4 regions of the Shewanella aestuarii genome follow, and region 4 is predicted to be linked to each of the others. Evidence: predicted binding sites of a transcription regulator. Region 4 holds the regulator's gene; each other region holds the start of a gene.
What was found. The regulator LexA, encoded in region 4, represses DNA repair genes until DNA is damaged. The targets are predictions, from matches to a motif close to TACTGTATNNNNATACAGTA.
Positions count from the first base shown of each region.

Region 1: the regulator LexA is predicted to act here: its motif matches at 3,537-3,556, upstream of recN (DNA repair protein RecN).
Region 2: the regulator LexA is predicted to act here: its motif matches at 3,486-3,505, upstream of HBH39_RS03675 (LexA family protein).
Region 3: the regulator LexA is predicted to act here: its motif matches at 2,126-2,145, upstream of HBH39_RS06565 (DNA topoisomerase III).

Region 1 is NZ_CP050313.1:936,929-942,741, reverse strand. It holds gene barA (two-component sensor histidine kinase BarA) at 1-2,729, shown strand, start outside; gene HBH39_RS04355 (YjaG family protein) at 2,722-3,321, shown strand; gene recN (DNA repair protein RecN) at 3,584-5,242, shown strand; gene HBH39_RS04345 (phosphatidylglycerophosphatase A family protein) at 5,371-5,813, opposite strand, start outside.
Region 2 is NZ_CP050313.1:798,937-804,749, reverse strand. It holds gene mdh (malate dehydrogenase) at 1-707, opposite strand, end outside; gene HBH39_RS03690 (hypothetical protein) at 952-1,251, opposite strand; partial or broken gene HBH39_RS03685 (N-acetyltransferase family protein) at 1,349-1,797, shown strand; partial or broken gene HBH39_RS03680 (Y-family DNA polymerase) at 1,815-3,070, opposite strand; gene HBH39_RS03675 (LexA family protein) at 3,070-3,477, opposite strand; gene HBH39_RS03670 (cytochrome b/b6 domain-containing protein) at 3,672-4,187, opposite strand; gene hemG (menaquinone-dependent protoporphyrinogen IX dehydrogenase) at 4,191-4,712, opposite strand; gene HBH39_RS03660 (MFS transporter) at 5,127-5,813, shown strand, end outside.
Region 3 is NZ_CP050313.1:1,439,671-1,445,483, reverse strand. It holds gene HBH39_RS06565 (DNA topoisomerase III) at 110-2,113, opposite strand; gene HBH39_RS06560 (ABC transporter permease) at 2,411-4,894, opposite strand; gene HBH39_RS06555 (ABC transporter ATP-binding protein) at 4,894-5,631, opposite strand; gene HBH39_RS06550 (arylesterase) at 5,597-5,813, shown strand, end outside.
Region 4 is NZ_CP050313.1:210,320-216,132, forward strand. It holds gene coxB (cytochrome c oxidase subunit II) at 1-1,329, opposite strand, end outside; gene HBH39_RS01085 (cell division inhibitor SulA) at 1,725-2,243, opposite strand; gene lexA (transcriptional repressor LexA) at 2,240-2,854, opposite strand; gene plsB (glycerol-3-phosphate 1-O-acyltransferase PlsB) at 3,147-5,570, shown strand; gene mtr (tryptophan permease) at 5,570-5,813, shown strand, end outside.

The sequences.
Region 1 (5,813 bases), 730 kb from region 4:
TCGCAAAAGGGACGAGTATTATTGAGCCTTTAGCGCTCGCCAGCGAATTCGGGCTCATTACCCAAGACAGAGAATCCACCAAAAAAATCCTCTCTGCAGCACAAATGCGAAATGCTGCACTCATTTACTCTGTGGCAATTTTTGATGATCAAAACCAGCTTTTTGTGACTTCGCATTACCACAAAGATTTTGAAATAATGCGTGCTTCACGACCTCTAACTGAGCTTAATGAAACAGAGTTTACCACTGTAGACGACATACTGGTTATTCGCAGCCCTATTATTTCAAACACCAACCTAAAAGCAGCTAGTTTTGTTAACAAAGCTAATTTGGCTCAAAACATAGCCGATATTAGCCCTGAATCTTCACTAAACATTGAGGATGTTGTCAAACCTATCTACAACAACAAAAATGAACAAGTTATTGGTTACATAGCTATTTTAGTCAATAAAGAAAACGCATTACTAGAGCAACACCGCGCCGCAATTGCCGCTTTTATTATTGTGCTCATCGGTGTGCAATTTAATTTGTTTTTTACCTTCCGCTTAGTCAAGCACGTAAACCACCCGATTACAGAAATGGTTAGAGTGGTAGCAAAAATTCGTGAGGGTAAACTAGATACTCGTTTAGAAGGCAACTTAATTGGCGAGCTAGATTTACTCAAACGTGGCATCAACGCAATGGCTGGAGCATTATCTGAATACCATGATGAAATGCAACAAAACATTGATCAAGCCACATCAGACTTACGTGAAACACTCGAACAAATTGAAATTCAAAACGTTGAACTTGATTTAGCCAAAAAACGCGCATTAGAAGCCAGCCGAATTAAATCTGAATTTTTAGCTAATATGTCCCACGAACTCAGAACTCCATTGAATGGCGTGATTGGTTTTGCAAGGCAACTGATTAAAACACCGCTACATTCTAGTCAACTCGATTACATTAAAACGATTGAGCGCAGTGCAAGCAACTTATTAGCCATTATCAATGACATTCTCGATTTTTCTAAATTAGAAGCGGGCAAAATGGTACTTGAAAAAATGCCATTTGCATTACGAGAAACCATCACTGACACCTTAAGTATTATTGTTGGTAGCGCGAGAGACAAAGGACTGGAGCTGGTTATCGATATTGACGGTAATGTGCCTGAAAGCGTAAGTGGCGATGCCATGCGAGTAAGTCAAATTATCACCAACTTAGTGGGTAATGCGATTAAGTTTACTGATGAAGGGAGTATCACGGTAAAAATCACCTTGGTAAATACCACAGAGGAAGCATACACCTTACGTTGTGAAATTATTGATACCGGCATAGGTATTGATGAGAGTCAGCAAGAATATTTGTTTCAGGCTTTTGGTCAAGCCGACTCATCAATTTCTCGTCGGTTTGGTGGCACTGGATTGGGTTTAGTGATCACCAAGCGCTTAATTAATCAAATGGGCGGCCAAATTGGATTTACATCCAGTCCTAACAAAGGTTCTAACTTCTGGTTTATTTTACCATTAGGAATAAGCCAATTTGAAATTGGCGAAGTATTACCTTTAGCCTCATTGCAAAACAAAACGATTTTACTTTATGAACCACGTGAATTAACCCGTGATACCTTAAATCGACGACTAGAGTCATGGCAAGTCAATTTAACCACAGTAGGTAAACGAGAGCATTTAGAAACAACCTTAGCAAACAACAATATTCACTTTAACTACATATTGTTAAGTTGCCACGGTTTCCAAAGCCCAGAAGAATTAGTTGAACACTTAAAGCTTGCTAAAAAACACACAAGCTGTTTAATTTTACTGCATGACTGTATTGATCAAGAGCTAATTGTTAATCACTTGAAGCCAAATACAGATTTACTACTCACTACACCGATCAGCGATTACCAATTGGCTCGTCACTTAATTTATCCACCAGCGCCTAAAGCGCTGCAGCAACAAGTGTTACCCGAGGTCACAACCCATGATACAAAACGCTTGAATGTGACTGTACTGGCGGTGGATGACAACATGGCCAACCTCAAATTAATTGATACCCTTCTACAAGAGTTAGTCGTTAATGTTGTCACTGCTAAAAATGGTAAAGAAGCTATTTCGCTTGCACGAAGTCGAACCTTTGATTTGATCTTTATGGATATTCAAATGCCGGGGATCGACGGTATAACCGCAACTCAGCGTATTCGTCACGAATCAATGAATCGTCACACCCCCATTATTGCCGTCACTGCCCATGCGATTGCTGAAGAACGCGATACCATTCACGCCTCTGGCATGGATGGATTTTTACCAAAACCAATCCATGAAAACTCATTAAAAGCGGTAATTAATCGTTGGATTGCCAAGCCAAAATTTACTCATTTTGACTTGCATACACTCAATTGGGATCTATGTTTAACTCAAGCAAACCAAAAACCTGATTTAGCGTTAGAAATGTTGAAGATGCTAGTTGAATCATTACCACAAACGATTGTTGATATTGAACAAGCACTGCAAGAAAACGATCAACAAGCCATGTTACATACAGTACATAAATTACATGGTGCAAGTTGTTATTGTGGCGTACCAACAACTCAAAAACTTTGCCAAGCAATAGAATCAGCGTTAAAGCACAAAACACAAATAATTGACTTAGAGCCCGAAATCCTTGAGTTACTTGACGAGCTATCTAAGGTAGAATCAGCGGCAACTCAAGTTTTAGAACAGTTATCAATGGACATCAGCCATGACTAGCAAGCCAGGATTTTTTAAACGTTTAAAAGCATTGTCTCTCCCACAAAAACAACTATTTGCAGTAGCCTTATGTCAGCGAATGCTACCAAACTACCAGTTGTTTTCAGAAGTTTGTGAATTTGGCCAACCCCAAATACTCTCTACGGCTTTAGATTTACTCTGGCAAAGTCAGTACGATAGCAAAGCAAAATATAATGTCGATGTTCATATACAACGCTTAGACGAAAACACACCAGACCCCAGTGATTTCGAAGCTTATGGAGCATACCCAGCAATGGATGCCGCAGTGGCCATCTCGACATTAATGAGTGCCATCCACGCAAAAATTGAAGAAGATATCATTAACATTAGCAAACTGTCTTCTTCCACTGTAGCAAACTATATTGAAGCCATTAGCGATGAAAGCTTAATGGATGAAGAACTAGACGAGTTTGTGTTTGCCCATCCAGTGATGCAAGAAGAAAAAGAATTACAAGGCATGCTATTAGATATCATTGAAGCAAACCCTATTATTACTGCTGATCTAGTCAAAGGCCTGCGTAAAGATATCGTCGAGTCAGGCGTATCAAATATTGGTATTTCGGCTAACTAATCCTGTATACCATGCCCTCTAGCATAATTATCTGCTAGAGGGGTGCGCAGCTCCTTCATGCCTAGGCATGCCCCAGCGAAGCATAATTATCAAATTAACAATTCTCTTATAAAATAATCAGTTAAGTAATATTGATCCCATTTTGCTGAAAACCGTACACATTTGAATCAAAAAAACCTCACCTAGGCTACTTTACTGTATAAAAAATCAGTATATACTGTTTATCAATACAGTGGTTTAGTTTTAGCGACAGGACATCAATATGCTTTGCCAACTCAGCATTAATAATTTTGCAATCGTACGTTTTTTAGAACTTGACTTCAAAGCAGGTATGACAACGATTACCGGTGAAACCGGTGCCGGTAAGTCAATCGCCATCGATGCACTGGGGTTATGTTTAGGTAATCGAAGTGATGCGAACACTGTAAGACCTGGAGCCAGTAAAACTGAAGTAAGTGCACGATTTACTCTTAACGATGTGCCACAAGCTAAGCGTTGGTTAGAAGACAACGATCTTGATAATGACGATGAGTGCATTTTACGCCGCACCATCAATAGTGATGGCCGCTCACGTGCATACATCAATGGCAATCCCGTTCCTATTGGGCAGCTTAAAGCCCTTGGGCAACTACTTATTGGTATCCATGGTCAACATGCCCACCATGCAATGCTTAAGAATGAGCATCAACTAACCCTATTAGATAGCTATGCAAACCATAAATTACTATTAGATACCGTCAGCACAAGCTATCAGCGCACCAAACAAATTGAGAATGAATTAAAAGTACTCATGCAAGCTCAGCATGAACGAATTTCTCGCAAACAATTACTGCAATACCAAGTAGAAGAGCTCGACGAATTTGGCTTAGCAGAAGGTGAATTTACAGAAATAGAACAAGAACACAAAAGACTGGCAAACGGTACAGAACTGATAGAAAACTGCCAAGCTAGTTTGCACCTGCTGAGTGAAAATGACGATTACAATATCGATTCACTGCTCAATAAAGTTATTGCATTGGCTGAAAGCCTACAGAATGTCGATGAAAAGCTAACCCCAATAGCCACTATGCTTAATGATGCACTTATTCAAGTTCAAGAAAGTAGCAGCGAGATTGAAGACTATCTCAGCAGACTAGAGCTCGACCCAGAACACTTTTCATATCTTGAAAAACGCTTAACAACTACCATGCAATTAGCAAGGAAGCATCATGTTAGCCCTGAAAAATTAGCTGAACATCACGCCCAATTAAAAGCAGAACTTGAATCATTATCAAGTGATGAGACAAAGCTAGAAGAAATAAAGCAGCAGCTCGAGACAAGTCGTGAAGCCTATTTAAATCACGCACAAAAACTCAGCCAGAGCCGGGCAAGATATGCCAAAGAACTCGATAAATTAGTCACTCGATCCATCCATGAGCTAAATATGCCAAAAGGAAAATTTACTATTTCAGTTAACTTTAATCCTGAAATGAGCAATAGCCTAGGCTGTGACCAAGTGGAATTTTTAGTAACTACCAATCCGGGCCAGCCACTACAACCTATTGCCAAAGTCGCTTCAGGCGGTGAGCTATCACGTATTGGTCTTGGCATTCAGGTTATTACCGCGAAAAAAGTCTCGACCCCAACACTGATTTTTGACGAAGTCGACGTAGGGATTTCCGGCCCAACGGCATCGGTTGTAGGCAGAATGCTAAGAAGTTTAGGTGAATCAACTCAAGTTTTATGTGTAACTCACCTTCCTCAGGTTGCAGGCAACGGCCACCAGCACATGTTTGTCAATAAATTCAACAAAGGTGGTCAAACAGAAACCACCATGCAAAGCTTAGATAAAGAACAACGCATCAATGAGCTTGCTAGGCTATTAGGTGGTGACATTATCACCGAAAACACCTTAGCAAATGCCAGAGAGTTACTATTGTAGACTTGATAAAAAATGGCATCGGTATTAATACCGATGCCATTTAAACTTGCCAGATTAATAACATAATGCTTATACCAGTCATCAAGATTGCGATTATAAGCAATTATTGCAAATTCACTCGCTAGCTTTTATCCCCAAAAATAAACACACACTTGCAAACAAACAAAAGCAAAAATACCGGCTAGCACATCATCAATCATAATCCCAAAACCCCCTTCCACTTTGGCATCAAGCCATTTAATGGGCCATGGTTTGATAATGTCAAAAAAGCGAAAAAAGCCAAAACCTAATGCCAACCATACCCATCCAGCAGGCGCTGCAATCAGAGTGATCAATAACCCAGCAACTTCATCCCATACAATTGCACCATGATCATGCATCCCCATATCTTTAGCAGCCTTATCACAGATATAAATACCAACAATAGTAGCAACTAAGGTGACAGCTAAATAAATGCTTAAGCTAAATTGGCTTAACAATAAGTACAACGGAATTGCGGCAAGCGTACCAAAAGTACCCGGCGCTTTTGCCGCTAAACCGCTACCAAAACCTAGTGCTAAAAAATGTACTG
Region 2 (5,813 bases), 590 kb from region 4:
AAACCAAAGCGACATGCCGCTTGGCCCATTGACAATGTTGCGCTACCGCCACCGGCTTTAGCTTCAACCACTTCAGTACCAGCATTTTGAATTCGAGTCGTCATTGCTGCCACTTCTTCATCAGTGAAAGTCACACCTTCAACTTGAGAAAGTAATGGAAGAATCGTCACACCACTGTGGCCGCCAATTACGTTTACTTTTACATCAGCAACATTTAAGCCTTTAAGCTCAGCAATGAACGTTTCGCTACGAATAACGTCAAGTGTGGTAACACCGAATAAACGGTTTTTGTCGTACACACCGGCTTTCTTTAATACTTCAGCAGCAATTGCCACTGTTGTATTAACTGGGTTAGTAATAATACCCACTAATGCTTTAGGGCAAGTTACAGCCACTTTTTCCATTAGGTTACGCACGATGCCAGCATTGATGTTGAATAGATCTGAACGATCCATACCAGGCTTACGCGCAACACCTGCAGACATTAGCACTACGTCAGCATCAACAAGCGCAGCAGTCGGATCTTCACCAGCAAACCCCTTTACTTCTACGTCAGTTGGGATATGACTTAAATCAACCGCTACACCAGGAGTAACAGGCGCGATGTCATATAGAGACAACTTTGAGCCCGCAGGCAGTTGAGTTTTTAACAATAAAGCTAGAGCCTGGCCGATACCACCAGCAGCACCCAATACAGCAACTTTCATAATTATCTCCATCAATTTATGCAGTTTGTGACATAGATCTATCTTTCTTGGGCGTCACATTACTGCAATGTCGAACTAATTTCAATTATCCATTGGTGGAGTAAGGTAAATAAGTGTTTACTAAAATCAAGTCATATGTAACGCAGCTGTTTAAATTAGTGTTTTAGAACTTTGCGCTATGAGTTATTGCAAGCAAGTGCAAGTTTAAATAGCCTTTATTGAACCCATTTATTCCAAACTTCAATCACGCATCAAAACGGGCATGATTATTCACTTTTCCAATATTGATCCGATAAAGTGCAGCTGGCGGTTGCTCACGTTCAATTAAATAGCTCCAATAATCATCATCTAATGCACTAATAAATCCTGACTCCCCTCGCGACAATAAAATTAATCGCCACCAAACAATGCCCCACAGGCCAAAACTACATAATGTCAGGCAAAAGTGCAGCGGATGATTAATGGGTTTTGGCAAGACAGTATGTGATAACGTTAATTTTATAGTAGGATGCCGATGAACCCTGAATTGATAATGTTTAGCCATAACTCACCTTCAAATACAAAACGAAAGAGACCTAACTAAGCATAGTAGACTTTAGTCGAATATCGATAGCAACATTCCTAATCAGAACGAGATAAAAATGAACATAAGAACTGGCCAATTAAGTGACTTATCAGCCCTAGTTGCCTTTAACCAAGCAATGGCGATGGAAACAGAAAACCTCACCTTAGATTCTGCTACCCTAACCAAAGGCGTTGAGGGTTATTGACACATCCTGAGCGAGGTTTTTACTTAGTCGCTGAAATAAATAATGAAATTGTTGGCTCATTAATGGTGACATTTGAATGGAGTGACTGGCGAGCATGCCAGTATTATTGGATTCAAAGTGTATATATTCGTCCGCAAAATCGTCGCCAAGGTATTTATGGCAAATTGTATCAAGCCATTAAAGATCTCGCGGCAGAAAAAGGCGATGCAGCCAGCTTTAGATTATATGTTGAACAAGAAAACCAAACAGCACAACACACTTACAAAGCACTTGGTATGGAGCAAAGCTACTATTTGATGTTTGAAGAAAAAGCCAAGTAAGTTAAAAAGGTAACAAACTAACACCTAATATGCGGTACACAGCGCCATTGGGTTGTGTACTGCGGTGTTAACATTTCACGGCGCATTGCCCACTTTTGCTCAACACCTTGTGATGCCAAAAATAAGGTATCACGACCGTAACGCTGATTAATGCCATCCAATGCCTGCATTAATGCTGGTTGATGTCGAGTGCGAGCAAACAAGTCCAGTTGTTGATAATCAGCACGGGTTAACTCAATAAGCCCCACACCCACTTTGTAATAGCGAATCCCTTGTAAATACAATTGTGCTGCGGCCGCAGTCATTGCTTGATTTAACTCAATAGTTGAGTTTGTTGGCAATGCAAAATGAATCACCACTTTACGACTTACCGGACGTTCGTCATAAGGCGAGTTAATGGCAAAAATCAGCATGGCCTTACACATTGACCCTTGCTGACGAGCTTTAGCGGCTGCTATTGCCACATGCTTACTTAATGCTTGTAATAATAAGCTGTAATCGGTAATTCGCTCGCCTAAACTACGCGTGGAAAATATCTGTTTTTTGTCGGCTCGCGCTTGATCCCACACCTTACAAACTTGGCCATTTAACTCGCGTACCGTACGCTCGACTTCAATGCTAAACTGTTTACGCGCTAGCGCTGGCGGCATTGCGGCAAGTTGGGCTGCGGTGGTAATTTTCAATAGGGCCAATTTTTTACTGAGCCGCCGACCAATCCCCACACATCAGCGACCCCGACCTGCTGCAATATTTTATGTCGTTGCACACTATCGTCTATAACACATACGCCACGATATTCAGGTATTTTTTTAGCGGCATGATTGGCAATTTTCGCCAATGTCAGCGTGGCTGCCATCCCTACACAAACAGGCAAGCGCGCCTCTTTCCAAACCGCTCGACGAATGCGTTGACCTTGGGTGCGCAAGCAAGAAATAGCAGGATAACTATGTTTGAAAGATAAAAAACTCTCATCGATAGAATAAATATGTTGCTCTGGGGCAAAACGGCCAATAATCGCCATCATTTTTGTCGACAAATCAGCATACAATTCATAATTGGATGAGCAGGCAATAATGCCCTGCTGTTCACATAAGGTTTTAAGTTTAAAATAGGGCAAAAAGCTTTCAACACCTAGCGCTTTAGCTTGCCGATTAGCAGCCACAACACAACCATCGTTATTACTTAACACCACAATAGGTTTGCCGCGCCAATCAGGTCGAAATACCTGCTCAGCACTGCAATAAAAACTATTAGCATCTACAAGCGCAAACATTACAAATTAACCAATAATGGGCTTTGGCGATGACATCGGATCGAGCGGGTCACGACACCTTCAATGCTAAACTCATCGTATTCATGGATCACCACAGCTTGATACAATTGATTAGATGATAATAATAGCCGCCGCTGGGTATCAATAATTTTACAAACAAATTCACCATTAAAATTGGCGACAATCACATCACCATTACGGGCAGTTTCATGACGGTCAACAATTATCACATCGCCATCAAATATCCCAACATCCTGCATTGAATCCCCCTGTGCCAAACCAATAAAAGTCGCGCTTGGATGCTCGATTAATAGCTCATCCATACTTAACGTTAATTGACTATATTCAGCAGCTGGCGATTCAAAGCCTGTTACACCAGCGCGAGCAGCAATAGGAATAATTTTCATATAACAACCACTGTATAAAAACACAGTTAATTTTAGCAATAAATGCCACTTGTGCAAGCTTATTCGTCAGGGAGATTTGTCCAGCATGGATTGGAAACTTAAAGTTTGAAGGCAAAAGAAAAACAGCAAGGTATTGCAAGAGGAGTAGAATAAATGAAAGGCCATGTTTACACACAGCCCCTTAAAATAGCAGGTTAATCAAAAAAGTCACGAATATGTAATAAGGCGAGTAAAGCATGCAGCACAAGAAAACCGATAAAACCTTGTGCAAACACTTTATGGTAATCACGCCAAGTTATCGCGTCACTCGGCGCCACTAAAAACCAGACTAAGCCAGTGACACAGACTAACAGCAGGAGTATCACGCCTAGGCCTTCAATAATACTAATTAGCCCTTTGCCGCCAGATACCGGAAGCCGACCTTTAGCCAGCCCTTTGATGTCAGAGATTAACTGGCTAAAATCGAATATCAGCCAAGGAAAAAATAATCGCCACTGCCCTTTGGCACACACCTTCAAGGTAAATAACATGGCCAACAATGCAGTAAACAAGCCACCATATACATGAAATTGATCCCAGAAACTGGCATTGGTTCTAAGTTGACGACCGATCACAATCCAGGGGCTGGTACAAACTAATGTTACGCAAAATAACAATACTAAAGCATGCAGAAACGATGAAATTGCCTGCCCAACTTGCTTCAAGCCCATCAACTAGGCCTCTATCATGGCTTGGGCAAATTTATCTACCTTTTGCCAATCGGTATACTCAACTTTAGTATTGGGATCTGTCGGGCCTTTGGTTATCCACATAATAAAACGAATGATATTGCGATCCATCGGTCCATACCCTTGATAATCTAAATTACCCGCAAAGGTTTCAAGTAACTTAGGTTTCCAAACCGTTTGCTGTAAAAATGCTTGCATGTAGGCATTGGTTTCAGGAGTATTTTTGTGGGGTTTACGGGCCACCAAACTCACCGAGAAAAAGCCGCTGGGCTTAGTTTCAAGCTGTACCTGATGACGCTGAATAAATTCGTACAGCGCAGGACGATGTTTACCATGACGAATACTGGCACCGATAAATATTTTATCAAAGCCTGATAAATCATTAACATCATCTAATGCAGCTAAAGTAACTTGATGATCAGTTTGGTGCACTTGCTGTTGGATATACTCACAAATTTTGCGAGTCTGTCCGTGAACACTTGAATAAACCAGAAGAATGTTAGCCATATCGCCACCTAAAAAAGATCCTATTTATAACATCTTACTTTATATGGAACTTATTGGCTTTGAAACAGATCACGTGCTCAAAAGGTAATTATCTTATGCACTGATCGTTTCCCCTGCATGCAACCTATTAGCTATATCTTGCTTAAATGAAGCTGCTTATAAGTATTCACTGATATTTAATACCAATCACAATAAATAAGTGGCCAGAAATAGCGTAGGAAAAATGCGTGATAACAAGGCAGATTTTTTTGATAAGTAGTTATTCTACAATCAAAAAATCTAATGTAGTTATCAGGTATTTTCACAAGCTAGAATGATCAGTTATTTAATACGATTGGTATAACTCTTTCATTAAAAATAAAACTCTGACAACATGAGCGAATAAGCTACTTTGTTAACGCTCTTGGATTAATCATGTCAACCACAACGCCATTGGTAACCGGCCCACAGGCGCTCAACTCATACCAAACTAACCCACAACACTTATTACTGTGGATGACCTTTGTAATGGGCATTGTGTTTGCCGTTTGGCAAGCCCTGCTGAATAACTTTGTTATCGAAAGAGCCGCTTTTACTGGCACAGAAATAGGCATACTTCAAAGCCTGCGCGAAGTACCTGGATTTTTAGCCTTTACAGCCGTCTTTGTATTATTATTTATTCGCGAACAAGCCTTTGCCCTAATCGCATTAGCCCTGTTGTGTATTGGCGTAGGCATAACCGGATTTTTCCCCGATGCATTCGGTTTATATTTAACCACCATAATCATGTCGATTGGTTTTCACTATTTTGAAACCATCAACCAATCCCTTACCTTGCAATGGGTCGATAAAGCCGATGCCCCTAGCTTTATGGGCAAAGTAATTGCGTGGCGATCTGCGGCTGCTCTTACTGGTTATGCCAATATTTGGGTAGTGATGACATGGCTTAAATTAGACTATGTGTGGATGTATGCCATCATTGGGGCTGCTGGGCTGTGTATGGTGTTATTTATGAGCCAGTTTTTTCCTCAATTTACTCTCAATGCCACTCAACATAAGCATTTATTAATGCGAAAACGTTACTGGCTTTATTATTTACTGACCTTTTTCTCAGGCGCCCGT
Region 3 (5,813 bases), 1.2 Mb from region 4:
TATCAGCTATTTTCACAAGCCAGAATGATCTGTTATTGATCAATGTAATATCACCTACCTTACTCACTACGATTGTTGTTTCAAATACATATCAATCTGATACTCGGTTTTAGCTGTTGTGTTTAAATTGAGTGGTAGATTTAACTTTTGTTCCAGCTTTGGTTTTTGAGCCTATCTTGGCTGATTTTGAATAGGCTTTTTTATAATTTGATTTGGCTTTAAAAGCCGGATTACCTTTACCTTTTAATCCCTGCAATGCAGAAGGTAATTGACTAGCAGCTTGAATGATAAGCTGAGTTAGCTGCTCGGTTAATGGTTGCATAAACGCTTGGTATTTTAATCTTTTGTGGCTAATCGCATCTAAACTGTTTTCCCACAATGCTGTCATATCAGGGGTGGTAGCGCTTAACGGTAAACTATTCACTAAACCTTTACCTACCTCTGTGGCTAAAATGGATTTTCCTTGCCGTTGTAAATAACCTCGTTTAAACAGCAGTTCAATAATACCGGCACGTGTTGCTTCCGTACCTATACCGTCAGTGTCTTTTAAAATCTTTTTAATCTCAGGATCTGCCACATATCGACTAATGCCTGTCATGGCCCCTAACAAGGTAGCATCGGTAAAATGTTTTGGCGGCTGGGTTGTTTTTTCAACTAACTCTCCGCGCTGGCAATGCAAACTTTGACCTTGGGTTAATGGCGGTAATGATTGTAAGTGCTGTTCATCATCTGACTCTGCGGCTTTGGAATTTGAAGTAAATAGTGCCTTCCACCCCAAATGTTTATCTTGTCTGGCTTTGGTTTTAAACAGTCCACCTTCGATGGTCACTTCGACTTGGGTTTCTGCATAGAGATAAGCAGGGTAAAATTGGGCTAAATACTGTCTGGCTATATGCTGATAAAGCTTGCTTTCATCATTGGATAAACTCGCTAAATTAGCCGTTTTTTCAGTAGGAATAATCGCATGGTGAGCATCCACTTGACTGTCATCCCACGCCTTTGATTTTCGTTGAGCATCAGGCTGCCCTGCTCCGTCAATTAAACTACTTGCGTTTTGTAATACGGCTTTGATCACGCTGGTAGCAAATTGATGTTGTTCCACAGGTAAATGACGACTATCGGAACGAGGATAGGTAATAAGCTTATGTTTTTCATACAAGCTTTGACAAATATCTAGCACTGCTTTTGCGCTAAAACCAAAGCGTTTTGCAGCATCTATTTGTAATGCCGATAAACTATAAGGTAATGGTGGATTTTGACGTTTATCTTTGGCTTCAAGCTTAGTCACAATAGCGGGTTTATCATTAATGCGTGATACCACATTTTGCGCCAACCCTTTGGCAAGAACTCGACCGTCTTCATCCATGTATGGCTCACAGGCTTTGCTTGGTTGCCATTTGGCACTAAAAGTTTGCTGTTGTTCGGTGGCTAAATGCGCTAAAACCTCATAAAAAGGTTTGGGCTGAAAATGAGCAATTTCTTCATCTCTACGCACTACTAACCCTAACAAGGGAGTTTGCACTCGACCAACCGATAATACCCCTTTATAACCCACTTTTTTACCTTGAATTGTATAAGCGCGGGTCATGTTCATCCCATAAAGCCAATCTGCTCGGCTTCGGGCTAATGCTGAAGTTGAAAGTGGAATAAACTCACGGTTACTTCTCATTTGGCCTAGGGCACGTTTCACGGCTTGTGGGTTTAAGTCGCTGATTAAAAGCCGCTGAACACTATCGAGTTTGCTGCCTTTCACCCCAAGGTAACTAATCACTTCATCCACCAAGAGCTGCCCTTCTCTATCTGGATCGCCAGCATTAATAATTTGCTTAGCGTCTTTGACCAATTTACGTAGCACGGTGAGTTGACTGCGTGTTTTGGCTTTAGGTTTAAGCTGCCATGTTTGAGGAACAATGGGCAAGTGTTCTAATTTCCATGACTTATAAGCCGTGTCGTAAGCATCGGGTTCGGCCTGTTCAAGTAAATGTCCTATACACCAAGAGACGCAATCGCCATTTGCCGCAGTGATAAATCCATCACCTTTTTTATGTGGTTTTGGTAACACATCGGCAATGGCGCGCCCCAAGCTGGGTTTTTCTGCTATGTATAAGTTCATTAAACACCAAGATACTGTATAAATTAACAGTAAAATAGCTTAGCTTATTCGGATTTACAAGTTTTGCTGGCGACAAGTATTCTTTAGGTTTAAATGTCGATCTTATCTATGCGCAATACCTTAAACAGACATTTCCTTGATTCATAGCTATTATTTTTAATCGAAATAGTCACTGTATAAATGCCACTTATGTCTATAACCATTAAGCTAAAGGTCTATCACCTCCACAATAATCAAGCATTAAGCACATAAAAAAGGAGAAGGGTTAGCTTCTCCTTTTAACCAGCAAACTCATGATCAACCTGCTTTTAATAACTCACTGCATGATTGATTCAGCAACTGACGACAGCGCCACATTCCCAGTACAGCGACAACCAATGCGCCTGATAATGGTGCAATTGCCCACCAAGGCCAATGCATATATACCACTAACTCAAACACTTGGGTTTTGAGCATGTATAAAGCAAATTCAGCGACAATCACTGCCAGCAATCCAGAGATTGCGCCAAGTAAAGCAAACTCTAACCCTGTGGCTGAACGCAGTAACCACCCTGAAGCCCCAAAGGTGCGCAATACTGCTAGCTCTCGTTGCCTTGTTGCCATACCGGCTTCAGTTTGAGCTATCAAGACTAACGCACTGGCTAATAACACCAATGCAAGTACTAAGGTCAACGATAACGACACTTGATCAATAATTTGCCTTAATTGCTCAACCATTGCCCCGACATCAATGACTGAAATGGTTGGAAATTGTTGGATCAATTGCAGCACAACCGCATTGGCGGTTAACTCGCTACCGGCCGCTTTTAATTTTGCATCATTAAGATGAAAACTGGCCATTGAAGTGTAATTAAACCCCTCAAGAGCTTTTGGCCTAAAAATCATAAAAAAGTTAGGCTGTAGGGTTTCCCACTGCACTTGCCGTACGCTGGTCATTTTAACGGTAATGGACTGATTATCGATATTAAAAGTGAGCGTATCGTTAAGCGCTAACCCTAAACGTTCCGCCACACCTGATTCAATCGATACTTCGTCATCCGCTTGGTTAAAGGTGCCCAAAGTAATTGGGTTGTTTGGCGGTAAGGTATCGCGGTAAGTTAAATTTAACTCACGGGAAATACCCACTCGGCCTTCAACACCGGCACGTTCTTGCTCACCAGAAATTAGCTCTTCATCATTAATATGCGTCAACCTACCACGAATAACAGGGTAAATATCTGTTGCTTGAATGCGGTTAGACTCTAAAAATTGTTGCAGTGGTGAGGCATCTTCTGGCGCAATATTAACTAAAAAGTAATTAGGCGCATTTTCAGGGAGTTGCTTTTGCCATTCATTGAGTAAATCTTGTCTAAGTGCCAAGATTGTTAATAACAAAACTAATGCACTGCTAAAGCCAACCAACTGCACCGCATTTTGACGTGCTCGGCGGCGAAGTCCAGCTAAGGCTAATTGTAAGGGGTTGGTGGTTTTCATACCAACGCTGTGGCCCATGCGGATCATGAAAAAACCCAATAGACTCAGCAGCACACCTAGCAACATCACAGTTAATACCACGGTCATGGTTAGTTGAATGCTTCGAGAATACAAGTATCCTAATAACGCCATGGCTCCAAGGCTTAACAGCAAGTGTAACCACATCCCCAGCTGCAGACCTTCTAATTGACGCTGTAATACACGCAGTGGCGGTATCGCTAACAAGCGCATCAATGGATATGCTGAAAACATAAATGCACTGATTAAGCCAGTTGCTACGCCTAACATTATTGGGCGGAAATAAGGGGGAGAATAAGCAGCTATTTCTGCAGGTAAATACTGATTAATGGCTAAATCTAATAACACACCACCAATCAAACCTAAGGCAATACCAAACAAAGTCACTAACAATAAATGCAGGCCAAACAACAACCGAATTTGTTTAGCGGATGCACCAAAGGTTTTAAGCATGGCAACAACATCATAATGCCGTTGGCAATATCGCTGCGCAGCAATACCGATAGCTGCACACGCCAGTGCAATACCTAACAAACTGGCAAGCAGTAAAAAGCGCTCGGCGCGTTTAACCGCTGAGGCAATAGGTGAATCACCAGATTGCACATCAACCCAACGTTGACTGTTATTTAAAAGTGGTTTGGCTTGGGCTTCAAACTCAGCTAATGCACTGGCCTCGCCAACAAACTGATAAATGTAACTTACTCGGCTACCTGGCTGAATAATGCCAGTAGCAGCCACATCATCAAGTCGCATCAGCAATACTGGCGCAGAAGCAAATGGATTAAATCCACCGTCAGGTAAACGGCTGATTTCTGCAGTAAGTGATAACTCACTATTACCCAGTTCAATGCTTGACGGATAGCCAAGTAAACCGCCTAAACGATTTTCATACCATGCCTCTCCAGTTTGCGGTAATGACGAGGTTTCCCCTGTCGAAAGTTCAACCTTACCTTTAAGTGGATAACCATCCGCTACCGCCTTTATGGTCACTAATTGGAATTTGTCTCCAGCATAAACCATGGAGTTAAATTGCATATTAGTCACACGTTGCAAACCTGTCTCATCGGCAATAGCCAGCACTTGCGGGTCTAGCTCAACCGGTGAGTTAATAATGCGATCAGCGGCAATGAAGGTAGCAGCCTCACCATTAATGGCAACTTGTAAACGTTCACTGACTCTGGCCAAGCCACTGACCGATAATACCGCTAAAGTGATTGCCAGAACGATAAGCAGCAACTGACCTTGAACTAACTCGCGCTTAAATAATCGCCAAGCTAATTGCCATTCCATTAACATGCCTCCTCAGTGAGTTGTTCCGCTGAAGGATCTTGGCTGGCATTTTCAGTCAACTGGCCATTGTCCATGATAAATTGACGTTTACATCGTTTTGCCAATTGTAAATCGTGGGTGACTAGCACTAAAGTTGTATCGCTTTCCTGATTCAACGCAAACAACATATCGGCAATTTTATCGCCATTGGCGCTGTCTAAGTTTCCCGTTGGCTCGTCAGCAAACAGAACTTTGGGCTCGCATATAAACGCTCTGGCAATGGCCACGCGTTGCTGCTCTCCACCCGATAACTGCTTAGGTAAATGCGTTAAACGATGTGCCAAACCGACTCGTTCAAGCATAGTTTGTGCTTTTTGTTTAGCATCTTTAATACCTGCCAGCTCAGCAGGTAACATCACGTTTTCAAGTGCTGTTAGAGTGTCAACCAACATAAAAGACTGAAAAATAAAGCTGACTTTTTGCTTGCGCAACGCGGCTTTTTGTTCTTCGTTTAAGCCTGATAACGCAGAACCAGCTAATAAAATCTCGCCGGATGATGGCGTATCTAACGCAGCAAGTAACCCAAGCAAGGTAGATTTTCCTGAACCCGATGGCCCAAGTATCGCCACACTATCACCCTGCTTGACATCCATGTTAATGCCCTTGAGGATAGTAAGCTCTCCTTCTTGAGTTACCACAGTTTTTATGAGGTTAGTTACTTTTATGGCACTAGAGTCTGTTGCAAAATTAGTCGACATAGGATCCTTCTTTACATTATCGTTAAAGCGCATCACTGCTGCGTTTTTAATATTATTTATATTCAGTAGTACCAGCTATGCTGCCACGATTTTGATCTTAGGTGATAGCTTAAGTGCTGGCTATGGCATGGAGGAAGAACAAGGTTGGGTTCAATTGTTACGTAATGAACTGCCTCAACATG
Region 4 (5,813 bases):
AGTTGCCTGATGACATGCAGCACAGCTGGTAGTGTATACTTGCAGGCCTTCTGTCATGAGCTCTTCATGGCTTAGCTCTGTTAGATCTACAGGCATGACAGTGGCAGCCATATCAGAAGCTTGAGCAGCAACTGCCTCGACCGCCACAGATATGGTTTCATCTATCGCATTAGTAATGCTTGCGGACGTATCAGCAGGCATGGCATCACCATTGGCGGCGTTACTCACATCAATAGCTTGAATCACATCCCCTGTATCATTACCCCAAGCATTGCGCTCATAAGTAACTACAGCCGCAATTTCTTTAGCAGTTAATTGCTTGTCAAATGCTTGCATGGCCGTTCCTGGTTTTCCGTGAAGGACAATATCGATATGACCAGCAACTGGACCTTTGATTAATGGGCTACCAATTAATGATGGGAATACACCAGGCAGACCTGCGCCATTAGGTTGGTGACAAGCCGCGCATCGTGCCATGTAAATTTGTTCACCTTGAGTCATTAACTCATCTTTTGATAGGGTTTCCGACAATGCTGCTTGGGCTGCTGCCTGTGCATTTTTAGCCAAGTTTTTTTGGTCAGCTAGCCATGCGTCGTAGTCAGCTTCTGGTAAAGCTTGCACCACTACAGGCATAAAACCATGATCTTTACCGCAAAGCTCTGCACATTGACCGCGATAAATGCCAGGCTTATCAATTTTTGTCCAAGCTTCATTAATAAAGCCTGGGTTCGCATCTTTTTTAACGGCAAAAGCAGGTACCCACCATGAGTGGATTACATCATCAGATGTCATTAAAAAGCGAACTTTGCGATTTATGGGTAGCACTAAAGGCTTGTCCACTTCCAAAAGATAAGTATCACTTTTAATTGCGTTACCATCAATCTGTTCGCGAGGCGTGGATAAAATACTGTAAAACTCGACACCTTCATTGAAATAGCTGTAATGCCATTTCCACTGAGAACCGGTAATTTTAACTGTTAAATCTGCATTTGAAGGGTCTTCCATAGCAATTAACGTTTTTGTGGCGGGGATCGCCATGCCAATTAATATGATAAAGGGGATCACTGTCCATGCAATTTCCACTTTTGTACTTTCGTGGAAGTTTGCGGCGACTGCGCCTTTTGATTTGCGGTGATAGATCATGGAATAAATCATTATTCCAAACACTATCAAGCCAATAACACAGCAGATGTAAAGAATTATCATATGGAGGTCATAAACCTTGCCACTGATCTCTGTTACACCTTGTGTCATGTTGAGGGGCATTTCGTTTGCCCCAAGGGGAGGTGCCAGTAACACCGCCATTAAACAATACAACCATTGCTTCACAAGACTTCTCCTCTGCCAATTGCGAATAGCAACTACAAAGAAGAGTCACACAGTAAGTCTCTGCTCTATGCAAACTCTTCGGTTCCCAAAAAAGCTTGATGACTTCAAAGTACATTGGTGGTTGTAAGCGTTTAAGGCTTACTGATTTAATTTACGACGTGCACCACGCTGGTACCTACAACTGAACTTATCAATTCTGTTTTGACGCTTTTATTGGTCTGGAAGTTACTGCCACACCATTGCGTTTTAGTTAGATTGAATTTGTTTCAACCTTGTTAATTACATTACTTGTAGAACCGATATTGATCAAGATCACTTTTACGCCTAATTAGCTGAAAAAATGTACAAAAAAGCCCTGAACATCGGTCAGGGCTTAGGATTTACTTAATTTTAAATTAATGAAAAGAGGTTAAATTAATTGAATTTAGGCTCGCAGTTGTATTTGGCAGTGCGTTATTTGATGGAATTTGTGTCGTTAGCGAGGCTGACACATCTTCAATCACAACACCTAATGCGCGAGCACTTTTGGCCACCAATTCAAGCCTGCGGCTGTCACGAGCATCCAACGAATGAGTCCAAGTGATAACAGCGCTGGAGGTTCCACTGGTTAACGCTTTTTCCATCGCCCATAAAGTCTCAACTTCATCTTTGGTATGCACCAGCAAGACTCTGTCCATTCTAACCCCAGCACTGGCTAGCATTTGCTTATAGCTAATATTGGCTGGATTAATTAACACTATCCATTGACCCTGTTGGCTAAGTTGCGCCAGTTGACTTGCATAATGAGCTAGCTCAGTTATGCCATGGTTGCTGGTTTGAAGGGTAGTGATAGGTTGTCCTAGGCTTATATCTGCTTTTGGCATATCGACCCATAATCCAGGGTGTTTAGGGGCCGTTCCCATTAGTTTGTTCATAACCAAGCTCCATTACGAATAACACCAACAGCAAGCCCTTCAATAGTGAGGCTTTGGTAACTTAAATCAACTTTAATTGGCGAATAGGCTTCATTTTCGGGGTGCAGATAGACCACATTGCCCTTTTTTTCGAAGCGCTTGACTGTAACGTCATCTTCTACTCGTGCAACCACAACTTGGCCATTTCTTGCTTGCTGCATCTTATGCACAGCAAGTAAGTCGCCCTCTAAAATACCAATGTCTTTCATGCTGTCGCCGCGCACCCTCAGTAGGAAATCGGCAGCAGGTTTAAACATACTTGGATCGACTTGGTAATATTGCTCAACATGTTCTTGCGCCAGGATAGGTTCACCAGCGGCGACTTGGCCAATGAGTGGTAAACCTGTTTCGGTGTCATCTTCTTGAGGTAATCGAATGCCTCGAGAAGTGCCAGGCATGATTTCAATACACCCTTTTTTAGCCAGCGCTTTAAGATGCTCTTCAGCTGCGTTAGCACTCTTAAAACCTAAACGTGTGGCAATTTCAGCCCGTGTAGGTGGCATACCTGTTTCAGAGATATTGGTTTTAATAAGCTCTAAAATTTCAGCTTGGCGTGGTGTTAAAGGTCTCATGTTGTTTCCTGTCTTTCTATACAGTAACTGTCATTATATACAGTGTTGTTGTTTGCGCAAGTATTCACCAGCTATTTTTTCGTGCTTATGTAATATTTTTTGTTTTATGGTTTTGTATCAATGTGTTAGTAATGTTGCGATTTTGGTGTTGTGAGGGGGCTAGTATTAGAAACATATTGTATATCCGGTGAAAATTACTGTATACAGAGTAAAAAATCTTCCGGTAGTGCGGGTTATGCGCTTCTGGTATCCTATGCGGCCAATTAAAGTAGCTTTTATTGCGAAGATTATTATGTCAAAACCAGACTCAATTATGCTTAGACTGTTGCGATGGATCCAAAAGAAGATGGTGCATACCATTGTTGTGCCACACGATCCCTTTGCTGATTTGAACATTGATCCCGAAAAACCCATTGTTTACGTTATGAAAACGGAATCAATTAGTGATTCGGCTGCATTGAGTGAAATTACGGATGATTTAGGGCTGCCTAGTCCATATGAACCATTGCAACTAGATGGGCTAAAAGTGCCGCGAGTCGTGTGCTTAGAAGGTCGAAAGCCTATTATTGGTAAGCGTTTAAGTGGTGAGAAATTTATTGATTGTTTCACTAGTTTACTTGCTCTTCACCGCCAGCAGCCAGATTTAGATATCCAGCTTGTGCCTGTTAGCCTTTATTGGGGGCGCACACCAGGTAAAGAAGATGACACGATGAAAGCAGCAGTGTTGGAGCGTGAAAATCCAACCTGGTTACGCAAATGGCTGATGATACTCTTTTTAGGTCGTCACAACTTTGTGCAGTTTTCCAATGCGATGTCTCTTCGCTACATGGCAGATGAACACGGCAGTGATAAAGAAATTGCCCACAAGCTGACACGTGTAGCAAGAGTTCACTTCAGACGTCAGCGTAAAGTGATGACGGGGCCGCAATTACCTAATCGCCAAATGATGTTCGCGTCGTTACTCAAGTCAGAATCGATTATCAAAGCTATCGAAGAAGAAGCGGCGAACAAGAAAATTTCTAAAGAAAAAGCACGTGAAACGGCCATAGAATACCTTGATGAAATCGCAGCCGATTACTCAGATAGTTTAGTGCGAATTGCAGAACGTTTTTTAACTTGGTTATGGAACAAGTTGTATAGCGGAATTAATATTCGAGGTGCTGAGCAGATCCGCCAATTACATCATGATGGCCACGAAATAGTCTATGTGCCGTGTCATCGCAGTCACATGGATTACCTGCTGTTATCTTACATTTTATATTATCAAGGTATGGTGCCACCGCATATTGCTGCGGGTATTAACCTCAACTTTTGGCCAGCAGGCCCAATGTTCCGTCGTGGCGGAGCCTTTTTTATTCGTCGTAGTTTTAACGGTAATAAACTTTACACCGCCGTATTTAGAGCTTATTTAGATCAGTTATTCGCTAAAGGTTATTCGGTCGAATATTTCACTGAAGGTGGGCGCTCTCGTACAGGGCGATTACTTGCGCCAAAAACCGGTATGTTAGCGATGACTATCAATAGTGTACTGCGCGGTATTGAACGCCCTGTCACCTTAGTGCCTGTTTACTTAGGTTACGATCACGTTATGGAAGTGGCTACTTACCATAAAGAATTAAGTGGCAAGAAAAAACAGAAAGAGTCTGTTTGGCAAGTGTTTGGCGCAATTCGAAAATTAGGTAATTTTGGTCAAGGTTATGTCAATTTTGGTGAGCCGATTAATATTCAAAACTTTTTAAAGCAACAGGCCCCAGATTGGCGTGAAGAAGTCGCGAATGACCCAGAACAAAAGCCAACATGGTTAACACCTGCTGTTAATCAACTGGCTAACAAAGTGATGACAAACATCAATGGTGCAGCCGCAGCAAGTTCAGTGACCTTGGCAAGTCTTATCTTGCTTGCATCAGAACGAAATGCCTTGCAGCGTCAACAACTTGAACGCCAGTTAGATTTTTATTTAACCTTGCTTAAAGGTGCACCTTATACAGGTTACACCTCTGTAGCGGAAGGTGATGGCAAATCGATTGTTGATCATTGCTTGTCATTGAATAAGTTTATTTCTGATAAAGATCCATTAGGTGAGATTATTTCAATAGAAGAAAGCTCTTCTATTACGATGAGTTACTATAGAAACAATATTATTCATTTAATGGTTATCCCTTCTTTAATTGCCAGCTGTTTAGTGCGTTATGAAGAATGCAACCGCAACCAAATTTTAGCTGTGGTTGAAGATTTTTATCCGCTACTTAAAGCCGAATTGTTTATGGGGATAGATGATATTCCAGGCTATGTTGATCAGGTGCTTGAACTGATGACCAAAGCTAACCTTATCAAAGGTGATAGCCATTATGTTGTGGTTGAACATAATATTTATCAGCTGACCTTGTTAGCTGAAACCGTTAGTGAAACCTTGCAGCGTTATGCGATTATTTTCAATTTATTAGCCATTAAACCAGAGTTGGATAGACCGGATTTAGAACGTGATAGCCACTTGTTGGCACAACGTTTAGGGGCTTTACATGGCATCACAGCCCCAGAGTTTTACGATAAAAAGTTATACAACACCTTAAGCGTTAAATTAAAAGAGTTAGGTTATTTATCTAGTACGGAGCATGTGGAAGATGTTGCTCGTATACGTGACCACGCGAATGGATTATTGCGCTCTTCAGTTAAACAAACCATTCAAGACAGCGTTAATGCGGAGCATTTAAGTTAATGACCAATCACATGAATGCGGCCAAAAGCCGTTCAAACAAAAAATCTTTACTGGGCGGCGCGATGATTATCGCGGGTACCACTGTCGGTGCGGGGATGTTCTCGCTGCCAGTTGTGGGGGCAGGCATGTGGTTTAGTTATTCAATGTTAATGTTAGTCGGCATTTGGTTTTGCATGTTGATGTCTGGCTTATTTTTACTTGAGGCCAATTTACATTTTGAGCCGGGTGCCAGTTTTGACACCT